3 regions of the Peribacillus sp. NPDC096448 genome follow, and region 3 is predicted to be linked to each of the others. Evidence: riboswitches for the same ligand, from Rfam matches in the RefSeq annotation. Region 3 holds a riboswitch; each other region holds the start of a gene.
What was found. Region 3 has a riboswitch for glycine ahead of gcvT (glycine cleavage system aminomethyltransferase GcvT). Riboswitches for the same ligand answer to the same signal wherever they lie in the genome.

Region 1 (8,093 bases), on a different contig from region 3:
CATTCCTGGTCACCTTCCCGGTTCCTGGGATCCAGCTTATACATGATGCCGAGTATGGCAGAGGTAAGGACCACCCACATAGCCATCCAGAACATATTGAAAGGCATCCCTAATACATATGGTTCTATTTTATTAACAAAAGGTAGAAATACGAGTATGCCTATAAAAGGAACTAGAGTAAGAATATATATAATCTTCACTAAACAAACCCCTCCGTTTTTAAATAAAGTGAAACGCCCACCAATGGGGGTTTATTCTTCAATGCCACTGATGGATGGGTGAACCAAACCGGGATGAAAAATTCATACATGGCGGAAAAGGTCCGATGATATATATTAGCTTACACTATTTTGATATAAAATTTAATGCAGTTGCCTGATATATTTTAGCAACAGTTCGCAGACAGCCGAATCCAAATGTGTTCATAAGACAGATAAAGCCTTGAATTCATATTGAGTTCAAGGCTTTATTTCCTTTAGCTATCTTTTTTCCGATAGTTATATAGTATCACCAAGAGGATGAACCAGATTGGGGTCAAGAGCAGTGATAGTCGTGTAGCTTCAGCGAATAGCATAACAATAAGGATGAACAGGAATAATCCTAAAATGGCGTAATTGACAAAAGGTGTAAAAGGAGCCTTGAAAGTCGATTCGGCTCTTAGGTCAGGCCTTGTTTTCGAATATTTGATATGGGAGATCAAGATAATGCTCCATACCCATATGAAACAGATGGCACTGATGGTAGTCACGACAGTAAATGCCTGTTCAGGTATCAGCTTGCTTAATAATGCCCCTATTGATACAACGATTGTGGATGTTAATAAGGCATTGCTCGGAACAGCCTGTTTATTTAATTTTTCCAGTTTAGCAGGGGCTTCTCCATTCCTGCTTAACGTATAGAGTATTCGGCTTGTTGAAAATAAACCGCTGTTGCATGCAGAAGCAGCGGATGTCAAAACGACGAAGTTGATGATCCCTGCAGCGACGGGAATGCCAATTAACGCAAAGACCTCTACAAATGGACTGCTCGTGGCATTCAATTGTGTCCATGGGTTGACGCAGAGAATGACGAATATGGCACCAACATAGAAAAGTAAAATCCGGACAGGGATTTTATTGATGGCAGATGGAATGTTCTTTCTCGGGTTCGCCGTTTCTGCTGCAGAAACCCCGACCAATTCGACACCGACAAATGAGAAGACGACCAACTGTAAAGATAGTAGGAATCCGGAAATGCCATTGGGGAACATGCCACCATGATTCCATAGGTTCGTTAGGGAAACCGTTCCGGTATTGGTATTGAAGCCGATGATCAAAAGAAAGATTCCTACGATGATCAAGGCGATGATCGTGATTACTTTAATGATGGCAAACCAGAATTCCAATTCGCCAAATATCTTAACGGTCAATAGGTTCAATCCTAACAGAATGACCAGGCATATTAGAGCCGGAATCCATTGAGGGACATCAAACCAATATTGTATATAGACACCGACAGCTATGATATCGGCCATTGCGGTCATGATCCAACAGAACCAATATGTCCAACCTGTCACGAAGCCGGCCCATGGACCGACATATTCAGTTGCGAATTCAGTGAATGATACATACCCTGCATTGGATAAGAGCAATTCCCCCAGGGCCCTCATCACAAAAAACAAGGCAATCCCTATTATCAGATAAGAGAATAATATGGAAGGTCCCGCCAATTGTATAGCTTTTCCTGAACCTAAAAATAACCCGGTGCCAATGGTTCCTCCTATTGCAATCAGTTGTACATGTCGATTTTTTAAATCTCTTTTCAATTCTTGTTTAGCCAATTCGTACGCCCCCGTCTTTTATAGTCTTGGTAGTGAATGTTTTTACCTGCATGGTCTTGGAGAGAGGGACGTGATTATTTCGCCCAGCTGGCCTTTCCCATTGGTTTTAAAGTTGGTGTTTTTAGTCCAATCACAAAATGGACAATAAAAAAAGAGATTGGATAATACCAATCTCTTAAAGGGCTCAGAATAACAATTTTATCATTCGTTACTCTTCTGTCCTTTTGCCTGAGATTGTGAATCCTTCGGCGCTGTATCTTGTACAGTCTCTCCAGAAGCTGCTCCTGCTATAGTGTCATCCATAGCATTCATCGCTTGCTTGTATGCGGTTGTGAAGAAATGTCAGTCAGTGAAAATCTATCACTGCTGGAGCATTCATTATACTTATAAAATAATATTGGAATTCTATCATCTATTTTTCGGTAGGTCAACAAGTTTTTTTGAAGTGAAACTGGCCTTATCTGCAGTTTATAGTGGGTTGTATTTAACTTAAGGTTTAAGCAGAAGTGATCTTTTTGAACGATCACTATAATAAAATACTGAACATCATTTTTTTAAAATGATATTTTTAGACTGGGAAAATCGACAAGATATTATTGGTAACTGTTTATTTCAAAAATACAATTGTATTTTTACAGAATATTTACTATTATAAGATAAGAAAACGTAATTGAAGTGTTATGTAATATTGATTAGGATAAAGCATTTCTAACTGCAATAATTAATAGAGAGTCGTTCGTGGTAAGGATAGTAAAACATTACCGATATTGCATCTGGGGGAGTTAATCATGTCGAACAAGGAATTAAAGAGAGGGCTGGAATCACGACATATTCAAATGATAGCTTTGGGCGGAACCATCGGAGTCGGGTTATTCATGGGATCTGCGAGCACGATCAAATGGACCGGGCCCTCTGTAATGCTTGCTTATGCCATCGCAGGTATTTTTATATTTTTCATCATGCGTTCCATGGGTGAGATGTTATATTTAGAACCGACTACAGGTTCTTTTGCAACCTTTGCGAGCAGCTATATACATCCTTTGGCAGGTTATATGACTGCTTGGAGCAATTGGTTTCAATGGGTAATCGTCGGAATGTCCGAAATCATCGCGGTTGGGTTGTATATGCAATATTGGTTCCCGGAGTTACCTGCTTGGATACCAGGTGTGGTAGCCATGATCATCTTGGGGGCGGCCAACCTCATTTCCGTAAAATCATTCGGGGAATTTGAATTCTGGTTTGCGCTTATAAAAATCATAACGATTATATTGATGATCGTTGCCGGCCTGGGCCTTATCTTCTTTGGGATAGGCAATGGCGGGGATGCGATTGGATTATCGAATCTATGGGCAAATGGCGGCTTCTTTACGGGAGGCTGGACAGGATTCTTCTTTGCGCTTTCACTTGTCGTGGCTTCCTATCAAGGCGTTGAGCTTATCGGCATCACGGCCGGTGAAGCGAAAGACCCAACGAAGACCGTAACAAAAGCGATTCAATCAATCATATGGCGTATATTGATTTTCTATATTGGTGCCATATTCGTAATCGTGACAGTCTTCCCTTGGGATCAACTGGATGACTTAGGCAGCCCATTCGTTTCAACCTTTGCCAAAATCGGTATCACTGCGGCGGCAGGAATCATCAATTTTGTCGTAATCACTGCGGCAATGTCCGGATGCAACAGTGGGATTTTCAGTGCAGGACGTATGCTTTACACACTGGCATTGAATGGCCAAGCTCCGAAAGTCTTTGCTAAAGTATCCAAAAATGGAGTGCCGGCATATTGCACGATCGCTGTACTATTAGGATTGGGCATCGGGGTTATCCTGAATTACCTTGCACCGCCGCAATTATTCCTTTATGTGTATAGTGCGAGTGTATTGCCCGGGATGATTCCATGGTTTGTCTTACTTATCAGTGAGCTTAAATTCAGAAAGGTAAATGCCGCTGAAATGGAGAAGCATCCTTTCAGAATGCCGTTGGCCCCTTACAGTAACTATGCGACAATAGCCTTTTTACTGATGGTGCTGGTGGGTATGTGGATCAATCCGAGTACCCGGATTTCCTTGGTTGTCGGGATCGTTTTCCTAGCCTTGGTCGTGGCAAGTTATTACATGCTGAAAATGGATAAACGAACACCGTTGGATGTTAAATCCGATGATGAAATTTCAGGATGAAAAATTCTATTAGAAAGCCCTTCTCTTAATTCGAGAAGGGCTTTTGTTGTCTTTGTGGATCAATTGTTAGAATTCACGAGTAAATCAGCGAAATTCACGAGTAAAGTAGTTGAATTCACGAGTAAATCAGCGAAATTCACGAGTAAAGTAGTTGAATTCACGAGTAAAGTAGTTGAATTCACGAGTAAATCGGCAAAACTCACGAGTAAAGCCGTGGAATTCACGAGTAAAGCTAATTTGACCCCATAACAAGGGAGACCAGTAGGGGGAATGAATCAAAAAGCCTATGGAGTGAGAATTCCTGCCAGATTTTTTCATCTTTACACAAGGAAGTTTTTATACAAATTACCGGGCGTACCGTAACACCAAATGATGCGCTCCACATGAACGAATATAAACAGCGTCTATTCCAGACGATTTTCCACTGACATCAAGTCCGCGATATAGCTTAGGATTTGTTGGTTCCAATGCAGAAATCGAGCCAAATGGGACACCAATCCAAGTAAAGAACGCAAGTATAGTAAGTATTATTTTTTAACAATATTTATTCGCCGAGAATAAAATTCTAAGTTGTGTACAACATTCTTTTCATAAGTTAAGTTCAGCCTTTTCCTGCTTGGAATCCTGGATATTTGGTCATTCCGCCATCAGCGTATAAGGTCATTCCCGTTACGTAGCTCGATTCGGCGGAAGCTAGCCAAGCGGCACAAGCGGCAATTTGTTCCGGTTTTCCGATGTATCCCATCGGTATCAGGTCGATGACTTCTTGTTTGGCTTTTGGGTCATTGAATTTTTCGGCATTGATGGGTGTGTCGATTGCCCCAGGTGAAATATTATTAATGCGAATCCCTTTAGGAGCATATTCAAGTGCAAGGGTTTCTGTCATCATCTTCACTCCGCCCTTACTTGCTGCATAGTGGACAAAATGAGGCCAAGGTATCCGGTCATGGACGGAAGACATGTTAATGATATTGCCCTTGATACCATGATCGAGCATATAATTGATTGCTTCCCTGCTTGCCAGGAACATCCCCGTTAGATTTACATCGATGACTTTCTGCCAATCTTCAAGAGTCAATTTTTCGCTGGGCACTTCATTTTCAATACCAGCATTGTTGATCATGATGTCGATTGTACCAAAGGTGTCCACAGCGAAAGAAAGCAATTTCTTCACATCCGCTTCTTTAGAAACGTCACCTTGAATGGCTGCGGCTTTCCCACCTGCAGCTTCAATCGTTTTGATGATTTCCTTATGGTCGCCATTTTCAGTGTGATAATTTAATACGACATGTGCTTTTTCTTTACCGAACCTTTCGGCCATGGCTTTTCCTAACCCTTTTGCCGCCCCAGTGATCACGACCACTTTTTTCTCTAAATCGTCATACATCATTCATCTCTCCTTTAACTATTCTTTTGTGAAGCCGATCATGATTCCGCCAGCAATTACGAGTACACACCCGATGATGACGAAGGCCATTTGCTTTTTGGATTTTTTCTCTCCTAAAAGAAAGATGCCGCCTAAAGTGGAAATGACGATTCCCATTTGGGAAAATGAGAATGCGATGGCAACGCCAACTTTTGGATTAGCGAGCAAGAGACCGATATTTCCGACTGCCCACATCATTCCGGTTAGAATATTTCGTCCGGCATACTTATTAAACGGTTTATGTTTGATTGAAAGGAGCAAGGCAGCCAGGAACATGCCAATTGCTTGCGGCAGGATCGCCGACCATCCGTCAACTTCATTCCATCTAACGACGATGACATATGTAACATAACCCATCGTAGAAATGGCAAGGTAAAAAACCCCTTTTTTCATGCTTCCTTCTTTTTTGTTATCACCATCACCGTAGCTAGTCAGCAAGACACCTGTAATCAAACAGATTATTGCAACAATGCCGATGGTGATTGTCATCTTGTCATTCCATTCCCTGAAAATGATAACCGCAAAAAATGTATTCCCTAGAATTTGCAGGCCTGTTGAGATTGGAACGGTTTTTGATACCCCGATTTCCTTCACGCTATTGAATTGAAATAACTGCCCGAATGCCCAGCCTATCCCGGAAATGATGCCGACAATCCACACTGTACCGCTCCATTCCGGCTGATTGATGAAAGACATCATGATGGCGAACAGTAATGAACCGATTGTAATGCCAAGTGTTTGATTATAGGAGTTGCCTCCGAGTTTTTCGGAAACAAGCACTAAGCTGCCCCATGTCAATGCAGGCAGGAGCGCAAAGAGAAAACCTTCCACAAAATTTCATCTCCTAAACTAGAAAACAATGTTTTTATCAATATAAAATAGTAAGTTAGTAAGCTATTGAATGTATGTATAGTTTTCCCTTTACACGGGAAAGAAAACATGGTTTTAATTTACCAATTTTCCATTTTATTTTTCAGGAGTGATTCAATGAAATAATAAGTGGTTTATGGTACTTTTAATTTAAAAAATAGTTAGGAGAAATAGTATGACGACACTGAATGAATGGTTTGAAAAGGGGATTTCTGCTCAAGAATTTGTATCTTCGATGAAAGTTCATAAAGAAAACTTACAATCGATCCAGGATGGTTTTTCCATTTCTGCAGAGGACCAAGGTTTTTTTGATGCATTAAAGAAGAAGGAACTTCGAGCCATTGTCATTACTGAAGACTGGTGCGGAGATGCGATGATGAATATTCCTATACTGCTGAATATATCTGAAGCGGCAAATATTGAAACCCGCATGGTTTTACGAGATCAAAATCTTGAACTGATGGATCAATACCTAACGAATGGAACAGCGCGTTCGATTCCCATTTTTATATTCATTGATAAGAATGGTGAAGAAAAAGCTGTTTGGGGGCCTCGTGCACCAAAGGTACAAGAGTACGTAATGGAGTTAAGGTCTGACCTGCCTCCCAAGGATGATGAACGTTTCGAGGCAGAGCAAAAAGCATTCATTAAAAAGATAACTGCGGCTTTTGCTGAAGAAAAACACCTGTGGGACGAAGTATACGGCAGTATAAAGGAAGCATTGGGGAACTGCTGAAATCGGATATATCACTTTTAGTCCTGTCCCATAACGGGTGGGATTTCTTCCATAAAATGAAGGGCTGTTTCAAAACGGGACTGCAACCTGATTGGTTGGTGAATATATAGATATGTTTCCTGACGGTTTTTTTCTAAGTATTCTTTTCTTGAGTCCGTGGTTTTGGAACAGCCTTTTCATTTTTTATGATTCTGGAATAATTGTAACGCCGATTGTTCGAATAGGAGAGTCTTGTTTGGCACTTTGATTCGTCGCTTTGTAGTATTTTAACATTAAATCGTTCAATTCATTTTGGAAGTTAAGGAAGCTTTCATCATCAAGCTTTAGTTCTATAAGGGAAAAGGTTGAACCATCTTCTGCGCAGTCTCTTTCTTCTAATTTAGTAAGATAGTTTTGATATTGGGTCATAAGGGATAATTGATAATAAGAAAAATAGTTCACCTTTTTTTCATTAGAGGATTTTTTCCATTCTTCCCCGCTAAGCCGTGCTTCTTCTTCATTTAAAACGTAATATTTTTCGGAAACGGATCTCACTTTTTTCTCTTTTACAATGCGTATGACCCCTGAATCCAAAAGAACCTGTATATGTCTATATAATGTTGCTTGGGGTACATCTTTAATAATTTTTAACATTTCTAATGGTGTTAAACCATTTTCCCTATTTCTCATTAAAGCTTGGGTAATCTTTATTCTTACCGGGTGCATTAAAATTTCAGCTTTATTAATCATCTAATTCTCCTCACATTGTTATAACTGGATAATTTTTGATCAAATTTAATGTTGGTCATGAATAATAAGTTTAATTCGTCATATATTGTAATGTTTGAATCATTTTCATTTAAATAAAAATGACACGGTTCGAAAAATAATATTACCGAAATATTTTTTCGAAGTAAATAATAAGCCTTTTTAAATAATTTAAATTTTAAAAAAAAGATGTCTTCATGCAATGAAAATTAATAAATATCGCGATATTTTATTATTATTCATTATGATAATATTATCATTATAAATAACAATAAAAACTAAAACAATATTTTATTAAGAAAAAAAATAGGTGCAAAA
Region 2 (8,093 bases), on a different contig from region 3:
TTCTTTTGTGTAACGCAATATAGGTTGTCTTGCTGCCTGCACTTCATCTAATCTTCCTATGATCGTTGTATGTGGTGCTTCTAGTACAATACCTGGATTTTCCTCCACTTCTTTAGCAATTTGAATCATTGTATCTGCAAAGGTATCGAGGGTTTCTTTTGACTCTGTTTCTGTCGGCTCAATCATCAAACATTCCTCTACATTTAACGGGAAGTAGATGGTCGGTGGATGGTAACCGAAATCAAGTAGCCGTTTGGCCATATCAAGGGTTCTTACACCCAATTTTTTCTGTCTTGAACCTGATAACACAAATTCATGCTTACAAATTTGTGAATAAGGTGCTTCGAAATATGGTTCTAGCCTTTTGCGAAGATAGTTTGCATGGAGGACTGCACTTTCCGATACTTGACGTAGGCCTTCAGGTCCCATTGTGCGAATATAGGTATACGCACGAACAAGAATCCCGAAGTTTCCATAATAACCTTTTACACGGCCAATGGATAATGGTTGATTATAGTTCAATACATAGTGATCCTTATCTTTTTCAATGTGTGGCACCGGCAAATATGGAATCAGCTTGCTTTTTACACCAACAGGACCAGCACCAGGACCACCTCCACCATGAGGAGTTGTAAACGTTTTATGAAGATTTAAGTGCACGATGTCAAAGCCCATTTTTCCCGGTGTTGTTTTCCCTAAAATCGCATTGGCATTGGCCCCGTCATAATACAGTAAGCCACCTGATTCATGCACCACTTTAGAAATTTCCACAATTTCTTTTTCAAAAAGTCCAAGTGTGTTTGGATTGGTCAGCATTAGGGCTGCTGTATCATTATCCATATGTTTCTTTAATTCTTCCAAATCAACTAATCCATGTTCATTAGATGGAATCGTAACCGTTTTATATCCGGCCACTGATGCACTGGCAGGGTTGGTACCATGAGCCGTGTCTGGAACAAGTACTTTTGTTCTTGTCTCCCCTTTTTGTTCATGATAGTTTTTGACCATCATTAAACCGGTCCATTCTCCTTGAGCTCCTGCTGAAGGTTGTAACGTCACAGCATCCATACCTGTAATTACTGCTAAATCTTCCTGTAATTCATATAAAAGCTTTAGTGCTCCCTGCACCGTTTCGGCTGGCTGATACGGATGAATGCGGCTAAAACCGTCGAAACGAGCCACATCTTCATTGATCTTCGGGTTGTATTTCATCGTACAAGAACCAAGTGGATAAAACCCATTATCAATCCCATAGTTTTTATTGGAAAGTGCTGTGTAGTGGCGAACAAGCTGAAGTTCTGACACCTCTGGGAGTTCTGCTGGTATGTCACGAATCAAATGCATGGGAAGCTTATCTTTTAAATCGATTTTGTTGACATCACTTTCTGGAAGGCTTGAACCAATTCGACCAGGTCGACTGATTTCAAAGATTATATCGTTATATTCAACCATGTACAATCGCCTCCAATACATTTACAAATTGGTCAATCTCTTCTTTTGTCCTTTGCTCGGTTACCGCAATGAGCATTTGATTTCCCAAGCCGTAATCACGGTCTAAATCAAATCCTCCGATGATTCCTGCTTTTAGAAGCTTGTCATTGACTTCCTTAGCCGGAAGTGGGAGCTCGACAATAAATTCATTAAAAAATGGTGCTTGATTCATAATCTTACATCCTATTTCTTTAAGACGTTTAGCCATGTAATCAGCTTTATCGAAGTTTAGCTGTGCCATATGGCGAATTCCCTGCTTTCCAAGTGCTGTCATGCAAATGGAGGAAGCTAGCGCATTTAACGCCTGGTTAGAACAAATATTGGAAGCTGCTTTATCACGGCGAATATGCTGCTCACGTGCTTGCAATGTTAGCACAAATCCTCTTTTTCCCTGTTCATCTGTTGTTTGACCAACGATACGTCCAGGTATTTTGCGCATAAACTTTTTATGAACCGAAAAGTAACCACAGTGCGGACCACCAAAGCTCATTGGTATCCCTAAAGGCTGCATATCACCTATTACAATGTCTGCTCCAAGATTACCTGGTGGTTGCAAAAGCGCTAATGCCAGTGGATTAGCACTAACGATTAACATAGCGCCTGTTGTCTCGGCAATTTTCTTAATTTCTTTCAAATCTTCAATAGAACCAAAAAAATTTGGGTATTGGACGATAACAGCTGCTGTGTATGGATCAATTTGTTCTTGCAGTTTCTCTAAGTCTGTACAGTCCGTCGTAAGATTCACCTCTTCCACTGCATACCTTTGACCATCTGCTACTGTTTTTAAGATGGCACGGGATTCTGGATGAACCGCCTTTGATACAAGTACTTTCGAACGTCTTGTTGATACAACTGCAAGTGATGCTGCTTCTGCAAGGGAAGTAAAGCCATCGTACATGGAAGAATTGGCAACATCCATTCCTGTCAGCTCACATACCATTGTTTGAAATTCAAAAATGGCTTGTAATTCACCCTGGCTAATTTCTGGTTGGTAAGGGGTATAAGCTGTATAAAATTCAGAACGGGAAATCATATGATTCACAACACTTGGAATGTAATGATCATAAGTACCCGCACCAAGAAAAATTGGATATTGATTGGCATGTTTGTTTTGCGAAGCAAGCTGATGCATCTTTTTCAACAGAAGTGGTTCAGGAATTGCATCAGGGATGTTTAACTCCTCTTCCAGACGAATATCATTCGGGAGATCTTCAAACAGCTCCTCTGCCGAAGAGATTCCAAGAAAGGATAGCATTTCCTCTTGATCTTGTTTTGTATCAGGAAGATAACGATAGGTCGCTGTCATTTTATTCCTCCCCTTCATTCACAAAAGTTTCGTATTGATCTTCATTTAGAAGTACTTGTAACTCTTCTGGATTAAATAGTTCCACTTCTACCAACCACCCTGCTTCATATGGCTGGTCATTGATCATTTCAGGCGCATCATCTAACTCCTCGTTTACACGAACTACCTTACCAGATACAGGGGTATAGATTTCAGAAGCTGTTTTAACCGACTCGATCGATCCTATTGATTCATTAGCCGTTACTTCATCACCCACTCCTGGATTTTCAACAAAAACGATATCACCTAATTGTTTTTGGGCAAAATCAGAAATTCCAATACGGACTCGGTTTTCGTCTAATTGTAGTACCCACTCATGTTCCTTGCTGTATAGTAGGTTAGCTATCACTTTTGTCATTGTTTGTTCTTCCTTTCGCTCATAAAATTTATTAATATTCACTGGTGGGTGCTTACTATATCATGCAACGGAATTATCTTTTTTTATAGAACGGTGCTTTTACCACAATAGCATCAACCATCTTCTTACGAATTTCCACTTTAAGTTGTGTTCCTAGGTCAGCATTTTCTGCTGATACAAGCGCGAGACCTAAGCTTTTCTTTAAAGACGGTGAATGGGTTCCGGATGTAATAAAACCAATTTCCTCTGCCCCACCTGAAAACACTTTATAACCGTGACGAGGAATGCCTCTTCCTGTCATTTCAATTCCAACTAATATTCGTTTTAACCCTTCTTCTTTTTGTTTTGTAAGTATGGCTTTGCCGATAAAATTACTTTCTTTGTTTGTTTTTACGACAAAACCGATTCCAGCTTCAAGAGGGCTGATTTCCTTTGTGAGCTCTTGTCCGTATAGAGAAAGACGTGCTTCAAGGCGAAGAGTGTCACGTGCACCAAGTCCGCACGGCTTTAAGCCGTTTTCTTTTCCAGTTTCCAGGAGCTTTTCCCAAAGTGCTGGCGCCTTGTCCGCTGCTAAATAAAGCTCAAATCCATCTTCCCCTGTGTAACCCGTACGGGATACAAGCACGTCCGTAATGCCATCCAGATTAACATGTTGAGTAAAGTGGAAAACGCCAATTCCCGATAAATTGATTTTCGTTAGCTTTTGTAAAATGCCTTCCGCCTTTGGACCTTGAATGGCGATCAGCGCGATGTCATTTGAAATATTACGAAGTGTCATTTCTCCTTTAATATGCTGCTTCATCCAGTCGTAATCTTTCTCAATGTTTGCTGCATTAATCACGAGAAGAAATTTATCATTTTTCAGTTTGTAGACCAATAAATCATCCACTGTCCCGCCAGATGGATAACACATCGCGGTATACTGTGCTTGATTAATGCTAAGCTTTGTTACATCGTTTGTGACAAGGTAATTAATATAGCTTTCTGCATCTTTCCCTTCAACAAGCACTTCCCCCATATGAGAGACATCAAAAAGTCCTGCTTCCTTTCGGACAGCATCATGTTCTTCTAAAATGTTAGAAAACTGAACTGGCAGTTCCCATCCACCAAAATCAATGACTTTTGCTCCGTATTTTTTATATGTTTCAAAAAGTGGTGTCCTCTTCAATCCGGTTGCTGTGCTCATTGCTACCCCTCCAATTAAGATCTCTTGCTAAATAACTGTTCTTTTACCCTTTTACCTGTTTCGGTCATTGCAAGACCACCAAGTGCTGTTTCTCTAAGTGTTCGAGGCATTTCCTTTCCAATCTCGTACATGGCTTCAATGACTTCATCACAAGGTATACGACTTTCAACACCTGCAAGAGATAAATCAGCAGCTGAAAAGGCAATGGATGTTCCAATCACATTTCGCTTAATGCAAGGCACTTCAACAAGCCCAGCAACTGGATCACAAACGAGGCCCAACAGTGATTTTAAAGCAATTGCTGTTGCATTAACCGCTTGTTTAGGTGTGCCACCTTTTAATTCAACAATGGTCCCTGCCGCCATTGCCGTTGCAGAACCGACCTCTGCTTGGCATCCTCCTGCTGCTCCGGATATAAAGGACCGGTTGGCAATGACATACCCAAGGGCACTTGCGGTGAACAGCCCCATGACTAAGTCTCTGTAGGAAGTTCCGTCATTTTTGTGAAGCGAAAACAATACTCCGGGTAATATACCGGCTGCTCCGGCTGTCGGAGTTGCCACAATGACTCCCATTCTCGCATTACTTTCAGATGTCGCCAGTGAGAAAGTCATGGCATCGCTAATATAACTTCCCGAAAGAGAGTTACCTTGATTCACGTAATCGTACATCTTAACGGCATCACCACCAGAAATGCCACTTGGTGCAGTAGAGGTGTCTTTTTTACCGCTCTCAACAGCTTCCTGCATTTTAAATAACCGTTCTTCCATCATGCTGATGATCGTCTTTTGATCTCTCCCCGATTTTTCTATTTCCATCATCAACATGGCTTCACCAATCGTTTTCTGTTTGTGTGTACAAAATTCAATTAGCTCGTTCATTGACCGAATTTCCATCATGCACCCTCTAACGACGTTTTTTTCAACACATATGAATGGTAATGTGTAGCAAGTACCGAAAAGTCATCGCTAGTGCTTAAACGAATATCAACCATTTCATCGCCAATCATAAAGATTTTAGATAAACCGCCTCCAAGGGATGCACCACCTACTTTTACCAGCCATTCCCCACGTTTTGCCGTAACGATTGTTGTATTCGGATGTTTAAAATAAGGGCAGCTCTCTTCAAATTGAAATTCGTAATCTAGACCATGTTCTTTAGTCAGCTCTATGGCATCTTTAATCCTGGAATCATCTGTATCCATGCCAAGTAATCCGCCAAGTAGGGCTTTATCTGTTCCGTGACCTTGGTACGTTTCAGCAAATGAATCGTAGAAAATAATGTTCGCCTCTTCCGGACAACCACCTAATAGTTCATGAATGAACTTCCCCATTGATACAACACCAGCAGTATGAGAACTAGATGGCCCTACCATGATAGGGCCGATAATGTCAAAACAACTTTGGAATTCCATGTTGTTTCTCCCTTCTTAGACCGTTATAGGCTGTTGAAACAATGGATATCCTTTACAAATCTCTTTTGTTGTTTCTTTTACTTTTTCTAGAACAGCTGTATCTCCATTGCTCTTTAAAACAGCCGCAATCACTTCTCCGATTTTAACCATTTCTTCCTGCTTCATACCACGTGTCGTTAAAGCCGCTGTTCCCATTCGAATGCCACTTGTGACAAATGGGCTTTCAGTATCATAGGGAATCGTGTTTTTGTTAACTGTTATTCCCGCCTCTTCTAGTAATCGTTCTGCTTCTTTTCCGGTTAAATTCCATTGGCGAACGTCTAAAAGGACGATATGGTTGTCCGTTCCACCTGAAACAAGAATTGCGCCTGCTTTCTTTAATGTTTCGCCAAGTGTTGCTGCGTTTTCAATGATTTGTTTGGCATAGATCTTAAAGCTGGGTTGCAATGCTTCTTTAAAGGAAACCGCCTTTGCCGCAATAATGTGCATGAGTGGCCCTCCTTGAATCCCTGGGAATATAGCTTTATTTATTTTCTTTATCATGTCTTCATCATTTGTTAAAATGATGCCGCCACGTGGACCGCGTAAAGTTTTGTGCGTTGTGCTTGTCACCACATCCGCATATGGGATGGGCGATGGATGAAAACCTGCTGCCACGAGCCCTGCAATATGAGCCATATCCACCATCAGTTTTGCTCCAACTTGATCGGCGATTTCTTTAAAACGTGCAAAATCAATTGTTCTTGGGAAAGCACTTGTCCCCGCAATAATCAATTTTGGTTTTTCTTTTTTCGCGATTGCTTCAAGATCATCATAGTCTATCAAGTGAGTATCTTCTCTCACCCCATAAGACACAATATCAAACCATTTCCCCGAGATGCTGACGGGACTACCATGAGTTAAGTGTCCTCCATGCGAAAGGTTCATCCCCATCACTTTATCGCCCGGCTGAAGCAGCGCATAAAAAACAGCTAGATTTGCTTGTGCACCTGAGTGTGGTTGTACATTTGCATACTTAGCACCAAACAGCTTGGTTAGGCGTTCAATCGCTGTTTGTTCCACCACATCTACATATTCACAGCCTCCATAGTAACGCTTCCCCGGATATCCTTCTGCATACTTATTAGTGAGGACAGACCCCATAGCTTCCATCACTTCTTTACTTACGAAGTTTTCTGATGCGATTAATTCTAACGTATTATGTTGTCTTTCCCTTTCATTCTCCATGGCATTATAAATCTCTGAATCATAGTTTTGTAGACTCATATTCAAATATCCTCCTCGATTTTCTTCCAAGCTCCCTTTCCTCACAAAAAAGGACAGAGGAAAGGCAGGATAAATATCCCACCTTTCCTCTGTCCTTTTTACCTGAGAGATTACCTTCGGTATGAAACATATTACAAAACAATCTGTCTTGTATATTCTTTCATCAAAAGGATTCCCCTTTGGTGGCTTTTCAGCTCTCTCCAGAGGTGCGTCCAATTGTAGTCTTTTTACCTGAGAGTTTCTATCCCAAGGTTTTTTTGGGAATTGCTCCTTCGGTGCCGAATCGATTTCTTCGGTCTCTCCCACAATTATCATCCGCTTATATAAATTTCCATTATAATTGCATGTTAACGGGTTTAAATGAAAATTTCAATAATTATCTGAAAAAACTTTATTTTCAGAAATTTAAATATGGACGGTATAGATCTTTCTGACAGTTCATAAAATAAGAAGTTATTCGTTATGCAATATCAAAATTGTTAACTGCTTTTCTGAATCCCAACAAGTTTCTGTATCTAGGAACCGCTCCACTTTTGAACGGTTGCTAAGAAAAGCGAAAGATGGAAAGGACATCATGTCTAAATTTTTAACACAATGGATGTTTGGAAAAAGAAAAAATTAAGGTAGTGCGAGATTTGCGAGAATCCTTGAAGCAATAAAGATTGCTTAGCAACTTCCTCTTTGTCCCAACCACTTGATATATTAGCTATAACGATAATTGCTAGAACCCATACCCACCACTTCTTTGGCTTCTTTAGATTGATTTTCTTTTCCATACTCATTTTGAATTCTTCTCCTTTACCTTACAGTTTTACTATCTACGACTATGTCACCACCTCCACTTCCCTGTATTAATAGTAAGGTAATTATTTTCCATCTCCTTGATTTAAATGCCTTTTTTTCAATACCCTGTTTAAATCTTGATTTTAAATAGGGAGGGTATGAATCAGCACCGGACAGGGAATGGGATTTTCCATTCCCTGTCCGACAGAGATAAGTAATCGTTTGGGTAGGTAAAGTAAAACCCCATCTT
Region 3 (8,093 bases):
CGTTTCAAGTCCGGCAACAGTGGCAGAGGCAGGATTTGTACCATGTGCCGAATCAGGTACAATCACTTTCGTCCGTTCTGTATCGCCATTCGCTTCGTGAAAAGCGCGAATCATCATCAATCCTGTCCATTCACCGTGAGCACCTGCTGCAGGCTGTAATGTCACTTGGTCCATTCCGGTGATTTCCGTTAAGTGTTCCTGCAAATCAAATAATAGTCCCAATGCTCCTTGTACAGTAGCGGGATCTTGATACGGATGGATATGGGCAAAACCGTTGAAGCGTGCCACATTTTCATTTATTTTCGGATTATATTTCATCGTGCACGAACCCAGCGGATAAAAACCCGAATCCACCCCATGATTCCGTTTGGAAAGTGCTGTATAGTGACGCATGATATCCAGTTCGGACACCTCAGGAAGCTCTGCCTCTTCTTCACGGATGTAGTCGGCAGGAAGAATTTCTTCGAGCGGAATAGTTGCAACATCCATTTCTGGCAGACTGTAACCGATTCGACCGGAAGTACTGATTTCAAAAATGAGTGATTGATCTTGATTATTCATGTTGATCCCCCAATTCCTGCGCAAGTGCATCAATTTCTTCTTTTGTTCTTAGTTCAGTTACCGCAACAAGCATATGGTCTTTCAATTCAGGATAAACCGTCCCTAAATCGAAGCCCCCAATCATCCCTTTTTCAAAAAGGGTTTTATTGATTTCTGAAAACGGAGCAGGCAGTTTAATGACAAATTCATTAAACGAAGGACCTTCGAATATCACTTCCACCCCTTTTGCCATAATTGCTTTTTTCGCGTAATGCGCTTTTTGGATATTTTGCACGGCCATTTCTTTGACACCCTTTTTCCCAAGTGCGGTCATTGCAACAGAAGCTGCCAAGGCATTCAAAGCTTGATTGGAACATATGTTGGATGTGGCTTTGTCACGGCGAATGTGCTGTTCACGAGCTTGAAGCGTCAGTACAAACCCCCGTTTTCCATTTTCATCCACAGTTTGACCTACGAGTCGGCCCGGAACTTTCCGAACAAGTTTATTAGTAACGGCAAAATATCCACAATGAGGTCCACCGAATGCCGCTGGAATGCCGAATGGCTGAGCATCCCCCGTTACGATATCCGCACCGAGTGCACCAGGGGATGTCAAAGCTCCCAATGCAAGCGGATTACTGGAAACGATAAACATTGACTTGACGCCATGAATGATTTCTTCCATTTCTTTCAATGGCTCGATCCGGCCAAAAAAGTTCGGATATTGCACGATCACTCCTGCAATGTCATCATTCGCCAATTCCCTTAAAGCAGCTAAATCCGTCACACCGTCTTTATAAGGAATTTCGATCACTTCCACGCGTTGCCCTTTCGCATAGGTCTTCACGACTTCTCTTGATTCAGGATGTACGGTTCCTGAAATGAGAATCTTCTTCCGCCGTGTCTGTCCTGAAGCAAGCATCGCTGCTTCAGCCAGCGCCGTCCCGCCGTCATACATGGAGGAGTTAGCCACATCCATGCCCGTCAATTCACAGATCATCGTTTGATATTCAAAGATTGCTTGAAGCTCGCCCTGTGAAATTTCAGGCTGATAGGGTGTATAAGCCGTATAAAACTCAGAACGGGAAAGAACATGATCGACGATGACCGGAGCGTAATGGTCATAGACACCCGCACCAAGGAAGGAAGCATAGTTTTTAAGGTCAGCATTCTTGGCAGCAAGCCTTGATAATTCTTTCATTAACGCAGGTTCAGATTTAGCAGGCTTGATATCGTATTCTCCTTGAAAACGAACGCTTTCAGGGATATCATTGAAAAGTTCTTCCGCAGTGGATACCCCTATCGCTTCCAGCATTTCTTGTTTATCTTGCTCTGTCATGGGTAAATAACGATGTTTCATCTAATGACCATTCCCCTCTATTTACGTGGTTTTTTATAAAAAGGTGTTTGTATTATAACGGCTTTCAAACGTTTGGAACGGATTTCCACTTCGACTTCCGCATCCAGCACCGAAAATTCCTTATCGATAAGTACCAATCCAACGTTTTTCTTCAATGTTGGTGATTGGGTACCGGTCGTGACCTCGCCAATGACTTTATCACCGCTGTAGACCTTATACCCATGACGTGGAATGCCACGGTCAATCATTTCAATTCCCACAAGTTTGCGGGGAGCTCCTTTCTCCTTTTGCTCAGCAAGTACGGCTTTCCCGAAAAAATCAGCTTCCTTATCCACTTTTACTGCAAAACCAATCCCGGCTTCTATCGGGGTGATGTCCGCTGAAAGCTCCTGCCCATATAGCGGCAGTTTCGCTTCAAAACGCAGAGTATCACGAGCACCTAAACCTATCGGCTGAACCCCCTCTTCCTTTCCGGCATCCATAATCGCCTTCCAAAGGGCAGGGCCATTTTTACTGTCGCTATATATCTCAAAACCATCTTCACCAGTGTATCCAGTACGGGATACCAGCGTGGAGATACCGTTAATCATGACATTTTCCTTGAACTTGAAAAATCCAATTTCGCTTAAGTCAGTATTTCCCGATAGTTTTTGTAATATCTTCTCTGCAGCTGGTCCTTGAAGTGCCAGCTGTGTATAGTCACTCGATACATTCGTAATTTGGACATCTTCCGCTAAATTAGCTTGCAGCCAATTGAAATCTTTTTCTGTATTCGCCGCATTGACCACGAGCAGATAGTCGTCCTCAGCCCTTTTATACACGATTAGATCATCAACCGTGCCTCCGTTTTCATAACACATGGCGGTATATTGGGCACCGCCCAGTTGAAGCTTTGAGATATCATTGGTCAGCATCTTCTGTAAAAAGGAAAGGCTTCCAGGACCCTTAACATCGACTTCCCCCATATGGGAAACATCGAATAACCCCGCTTTTGTTCGTACGGCTTCATGTTCGTCCTTTATACCCGAAAATTGGACAGGAAGTTCCCAGCCGCCAAAATCAATCGTTTTACCTCCGTATTCACGATAAACCTCAAATAGTGGTGTTCTTTTTAAATTGGTCAAAAAATGACCCCCTTCAGATTTTTTTAATTTAATTGGCTTCATTATCAAAAGCTTCTAGTCATTACGCATCAGATATAACCTGATTCATGATGTAAAAAAAGCACAAAAAAGGACAGAGAAAGCCCGTTTGAGCTTTTTCTCTGTCCTGAAACCTGAAAGTTTACCTATGTAATAGGTTTTCCCCTTTGGTGGCCGTCCCAAAACGGGCGGCGCTCTCCAGAGTTGCGTCCAATAAGAGTTCTTTTGCCTGAGAGATTCACTGCTAAGTTTGCTCCTTCGGCGCTACATCCGTAGTCTCTCCCCTTATCTTCACCCGCATATAAATGGTCTACCAATGAAAGGAAGCGAATAAGCCCCAAGCATCAGTTAAACCTTTGAGCATAAATGGAATGCATTCTCTGCCAATTCTCCTAAAAATTCAGAAACCGTTTGCTGATCTCCTTCAGTAATCTTGGATAAATTAGGAGCCTATAGCCCATACTAAGAAAACGCGAACTGCACAATCAATGTACAAACATTCTTTATAGCGTTTGGAAATTGGAATTTTCTAAATATACTTATATCCTACCCTAAGAAACTTATCTCTGCAATATCTTTTGAAGAGAAATATTTTTCTTACTTCACATATGAAATGTTCGGGTTTTGACCTTATATTAAGGAAATTATGATTTAAGAGGGAGTTATTTCTATGAAAATCAATATATCCTTCAATTCTGAATGGAATGACGAGTTTCTGCAAAAGATGGAAAATGACGGTCCATGGGGAAATTGGGAGCTTTATAAGTTGGCGGTTCAAATGGAGGAAAATCTTATCATCCCTGATTTTGAAGGTTTACAGGCGCCCAAGCACCTTCCGCAGTTAACCCCGCTTCCCCATCAATTGGAAGCGGCGAAGCAAGTGGTGGAAAAGATGAATGGAAAAGCCATTTTGGCTGATGAGGTAGGGCTAGGGAAAACAATTGAAGCAGGCTTGATCCTAAAAGAGTATATGATTAGGGGCCTTGTAAAAAAAGTATTGATCCTCGTTCCGGCTTCCCTTGTCTCACAATGGGCATTTGAATTGAATACCAAGTTTCATATTCCGGCAGTCGTTCAGAGAAAAAGTTATGTCTGGGACTCCTGTGATGTGGTCATTTCATCCATTGATACGGCGAAACGCGCTCCACATCGAGATATCATCTTCACTCAGGAATATGACTTCATCATTATTGATGAAGCTCATAAACTTAAAAATAATAAGACGAAGAACTATGAATTCGTCCAAAATCTGAAAAAGAAATTTTGTTTACTCCTGACAGCCACACCAATTCAAAATAAAGTCGAGGAGATTTTCCACCTCGTTTCATTATTGAAACCGGGCCACTTGGGAAATGCCTCACTCTTTTCGGAAAAGTATAAAGGTAAAGGCCGGAACACAATTGAAGATGAACACCTAAAGGAATTGGTCAACACTGTCATGATTCGAAACCGGCGGGCCGATACTGGCATTGAATGGACAAAACGGCATGTGGAAACCATCACCATTGAATTTTCTCCAACGGAACAAGCATTATACGATGCTGTTTCCAAATTCAAGCCAATTTCGGATGGATCAAAAGGAAGCGCCTTTTCGGCTCTCACTCTCCAAAGGGAAGCATGCAGCAGCAGAGAGGCGGTCTTTTATACATTAAAAAATATGAGAGACAAATACGATCAGCCTTCCCCTGACTTTTTGGCAAAGCTTGATGATTTATTTTCTAAAGTGAATGAAACGGTTCAGAACTCAAAGGCTGAAAAAGCTTTGGAACTGATCAAGAAAATTGATGACAAAGTGATTATCTTTACGGAATATAGGGCGACTCAACTATATCTCCAATGGTACCTACAGCAGAACGGAATTTCATCCGTTCCTTTTCGAGGCGGTTTTAAGCGCGGAAAGAAAGACTGGATGCGAGAATTATTCCAAAAGAATATACAGGTATTAATCGCAACAGAAGCTGGCGGGGAAGGGATAAACCTTCAGTTTTGCCATCACTTGATTAATTTTGACCTGCCATGGAACCCAATGAGGCTCGAACAGCGAATTGGACGGATTCACCGCCTTGGTCAGGAAGAAGATGTGATGATCTATAACTTTGCCACAAAAAATACAGTTGAAGAACATATACTGAAGTTACTATACGAAAAAATAAATTTATTTGAAAAAGTAATCGGTGAATTGGATGATATTCTAACCAAACTGGATATTAACAACATTGAAGAATATTTAATTGATGTGGTCGGCGAGTCCAAAACAGAGGGCGAAATGAAAATCAAGATGGATAACTTTTCATCGTTGATCCAATTCGCTCAATCAATGAAGGAAGGTGAGGTTCATGCAGCAACGGGAAATTCATGATTTTTTAATAACTTTCTTTAAAGCCAATGATTGTGAAATACTGGATAATGCACAAACCCACCTTACAGTGCAATTGACGATTGAAATGGATAAAGAATTAATGAACAGACCCTTTTATTGGCATTATCTAGAAAAAACAGGTGGCGTTCCGAACCCGGCACAGATAACTTTCATTACCGATCCAGAACAAGCTCCATCCGATTTAAAGGGAGAAATGATTCATTTTGGCTCCCCTCGCCTTCACCAGATTATTCAATCAACCAAAAAGCTGGCAGGGTATACTAGACTTTTTGAGGATACTCCTCCATCAAAAGGCAGAAATAACCCTTTGTTTCCTTGGCTGACCCTGAATGTGAAAATATCCTATCAATGTGACCGTAAAAAAGATACTTTCATGTCGATCGGATTGAATTTAATCTCGGGTGAAATATTGGAAGGGTTCCACCATCGGGTTTTACCGATTAACGTCACCCCAAAAATACCGGATTACTCCTTTACACTTTCACCTCTGATCATGCCCAAGAGTGGATTGGCAAGACTGGATACATACATCAGAACCAGTTTCGAGGATGATGACCATTCCTGGGCGGAGGAAGCAATGCTGCGCTGGCAGAATGACTTGAATTTATTGGAGCATTTTTACAAGGATATGGACGAAAAAAGTGAGAGCTATTATACCGAAAAAGAAGCACTAAAAGCACAATATGAACCCAACATCAGAATATCCATCATCAACGGAGGATTATTTTACCTTTCAGATAGGGCGTTGGGATAAGTAAGAACGAAAAAAACAGATGTCCTAAGTTCAGGACATCTGTTTTACTTTTTGATCGTTTTCCTTATGAACATCGACAAAGCGAAAGGGACTATGCCAAACCAATGAGACATACCATGGTTTTTGTCCTCTTTTCTGTGACGGCGCTTTTCTTTTCGTTCTTTTTTCGTCAGATTGAGATACTCGACAAGCTGTTGCGTAAGATATTTAATATAAGCGTTTGTAGACATATATAATCATCACCCTACGCAAAGTATGTCCGATTTACGCTTTTTTTATTCCTTCACTTGTTCCCTGAACACTTGAACCTGTCACATTCCGTTATAAACGAGTCTTGATTTTGGTATTAAACAGCTTGCTTTTCCAACCATTCTTTCACTTCCCCCGCTTCTGTATCGTATTGAATGATGACCTTGCCCTCACGATCATTTTTAGTTTTGGAAGAAAACTCGATATAGACGTAAGGACCTTCATGCTTCATTAAGGAATATCGCACAACACCATTTGGATATGATATTTCCCCCTGGATGACTTTTGGGATCTCTTCGCCCCACTCTGCCGTCACATCCTTGATGGCTAGATGGACAAGGTGGTCGGCCACAAGGGATTCTTCCACTTCTTTATAAAACCTTTTATCAATGATGAACTGATCGATCATTAGTATCGTGAACATGATGAAAACACTCGCTACAATCATGACCATCGGGAAAACGACTCCTTTTTGATTATTCATCGACTTTCGATACATTCCTAAAGAAAGGATGAAATCTTCGACTGAAAGTAGTCCCTGCTTTATCCGTTATATTTATAACAATGACACTGCCATCCTTCTCGACCCGGAATTCCGAAATATTATGCAAAATGACCTCATGCCCCATACCATTCACTCGTCTTCTGACCTTATCTTCATATTGTTCTAGCGATGATATTTGTTCACCTGAAAGCAAATATAATTTATTTCCCATAACATCCTGAGCTTTGGAACTCCGGACATCCTGCTTCATTTGCATGGTAAAGACCTCCCACTCTTTAGGATGCAATTTATCAACGGCGGCCCCCACATGGGTGTGAATGATTGAAAAGAGCTGCAAAACAAAGAGGGTCGTCGTCATTAAAATCATTAAAGAAAAAAGCAGTTCGATCATCGTAAAGCCATCATTTTTTCGCAGCATCACAAACGGATTCCAATTTACCCGTTCCATCTTCATAGCGTACACACCCTTCAATCATTCCCGGGAAATCCCCTTGGTCCTTCCAAACCAATTCATAGCTTCTTTTTTTATAAATGATTTCCTGACCAACTGCATCAATCTCCCCATCCATGAACGCCGTCAATCTTTCATATAATAAATGGTGGGCTTCTGTCCTTACGGCAATATCTTTCCGATGCGTCAATAACTCTTCAAGTATTGGTAAAATGGCAAGGACCAGTAATATACAAACGGAAAATGCGGCCATCAGCTCAAGGTAGACATAACCTTTACAATTTCTCAATCCGGAACCTCCCTTTACCGATATTGAGGACCAACTTGTACTTTCCCTTTGAGGTGTCAATCATAATCGTTCCGGCTTTGGAAACATTTCCATATTGATTAAAATGAAAGCTGAACCCCAAAGTGCCACTTAAAAACTGTATACCCCCTGGTATGCTTCTCTCTAAAACAATCCCCTCCTTATAAGACGAAACGGTATAAACCTTTTTGGTATTATCAATATGGAGGTAGATCAAGGTCTCATGACTGATGGCATACTGTTGAGCATAGAAAAGATCTTCATGGAATTGTGAAAGAAATAGTCTATTTTCCATTCCTTTAGTGAAGCTAGGATATAGATTAGGACCGATCGAAATCAGGAGTACAAAAATAGCGAGGACAATAAGGGTTTCAGATAGTGTATACCCACCTTCGGAATGACGTA

Region 1: it holds a riboswitch for glycine, as region 3 does, so the genes downstream of both, ACIQ0C_RS10695 (amino acid permease) here and gcvT (glycine cleavage system aminomethyltransferase GcvT) in region 3, are expected to answer to the same signal.
Region 2: it holds a riboswitch for glycine, as region 3 does, so the genes downstream of both, glyA (serine hydroxymethyltransferase) here and gcvT (glycine cleavage system aminomethyltransferase GcvT) in region 3, are expected to answer to the same signal.

The regions. Positions count from the first base shown of each region.
Region 1 covers NZ_JBIWEU010000005.1:88,087-96,179, reverse strand. The annotation lists gene ACIQ0C_RS10700 (DUF3311 domain-containing protein) at 1-200, opposite strand, end outside; gene ACIQ0C_RS10705 (sodium:solute symporter family protein) at 1-3, opposite strand, end outside; gene ACIQ0C_RS10695 (amino acid permease) at 476-1,819, opposite strand; glycine riboswitch at 2,026-2,104, opposite strand; gene ACIQ0C_RS10690 (amino acid permease) at 2,608-3,996, shown strand; gene ACIQ0C_RS10685 (hypothetical protein) at 4,051-4,245, shown strand; gene ACIQ0C_RS10680 (glucose-1-dehydrogenase) at 4,598-5,383, opposite strand; gene ACIQ0C_RS10675 (GRP family sugar transporter) at 5,402-6,253, opposite strand; gene ACIQ0C_RS10670 (thioredoxin family protein) at 6,468-7,028, shown strand; gene ACIQ0C_RS10665 (helix-turn-helix domain-containing protein) at 7,212-7,757, opposite strand.
Region 2 covers NZ_JBIWEU010000014.1:62,323-70,415, forward strand. The annotation lists gene gcvPB (aminomethyl-transferring glycine dehydrogenase subunit GcvPB) at 1-1,452, opposite strand, end outside; gene gcvPA (aminomethyl-transferring glycine dehydrogenase subunit GcvPA) at 1,445-2,797, opposite strand; gene gcvH (glycine cleavage system protein GcvH) at 2,799-3,194, opposite strand; gene gcvT (glycine cleavage system aminomethyltransferase GcvT) at 3,268-4,380, opposite strand; gene sdaAA (L-serine ammonia-lyase, iron-sulfur-dependent, subunit alpha) at 4,395-5,276, opposite strand; gene ACIQ0C_RS21340 (serine dehydratase beta chain) at 5,276-5,794, opposite strand; gene glyA (serine hydroxymethyltransferase) at 5,810-7,060, opposite strand; glycine riboswitch at 7,147-7,267, opposite strand; glycine riboswitch at 7,270-7,375, opposite strand; gene ACIQ0C_RS21350 (hypothetical protein) at 7,639-7,842, opposite strand.
Region 3 covers NZ_JBIWEU010000001.1:434,201-442,293, reverse strand. The annotation lists gene gcvPB (aminomethyl-transferring glycine dehydrogenase subunit GcvPB) at 1-561, opposite strand, end outside; gene gcvPA (aminomethyl-transferring glycine dehydrogenase subunit GcvPA) at 554-1,900, opposite strand; gene gcvT (glycine cleavage system aminomethyltransferase GcvT) at 1,918-3,024, opposite strand; glycine riboswitch at 3,163-3,246, opposite strand; glycine riboswitch at 3,250-3,337, opposite strand; gene ACIQ0C_RS02200 (DEAD/DEAH box helicase) at 3,713-5,401, shown strand; gene ACIQ0C_RS02195 (YqhG family protein) at 5,379-6,176, shown strand; gene ACIQ0C_RS02190 (YqzE family protein) at 6,221-6,406, opposite strand; gene comGG (competence type IV pilus minor pilin ComGG) at 6,523-6,909, opposite strand; gene comGF (competence type IV pilus minor pilin ComGF) at 6,902-7,384, opposite strand; gene ACIQ0C_RS02175 (hypothetical protein) at 7,332-7,670, opposite strand; gene comGD (competence type IV pilus minor pilin ComGD) at 7,657-8,093, opposite strand, start outside.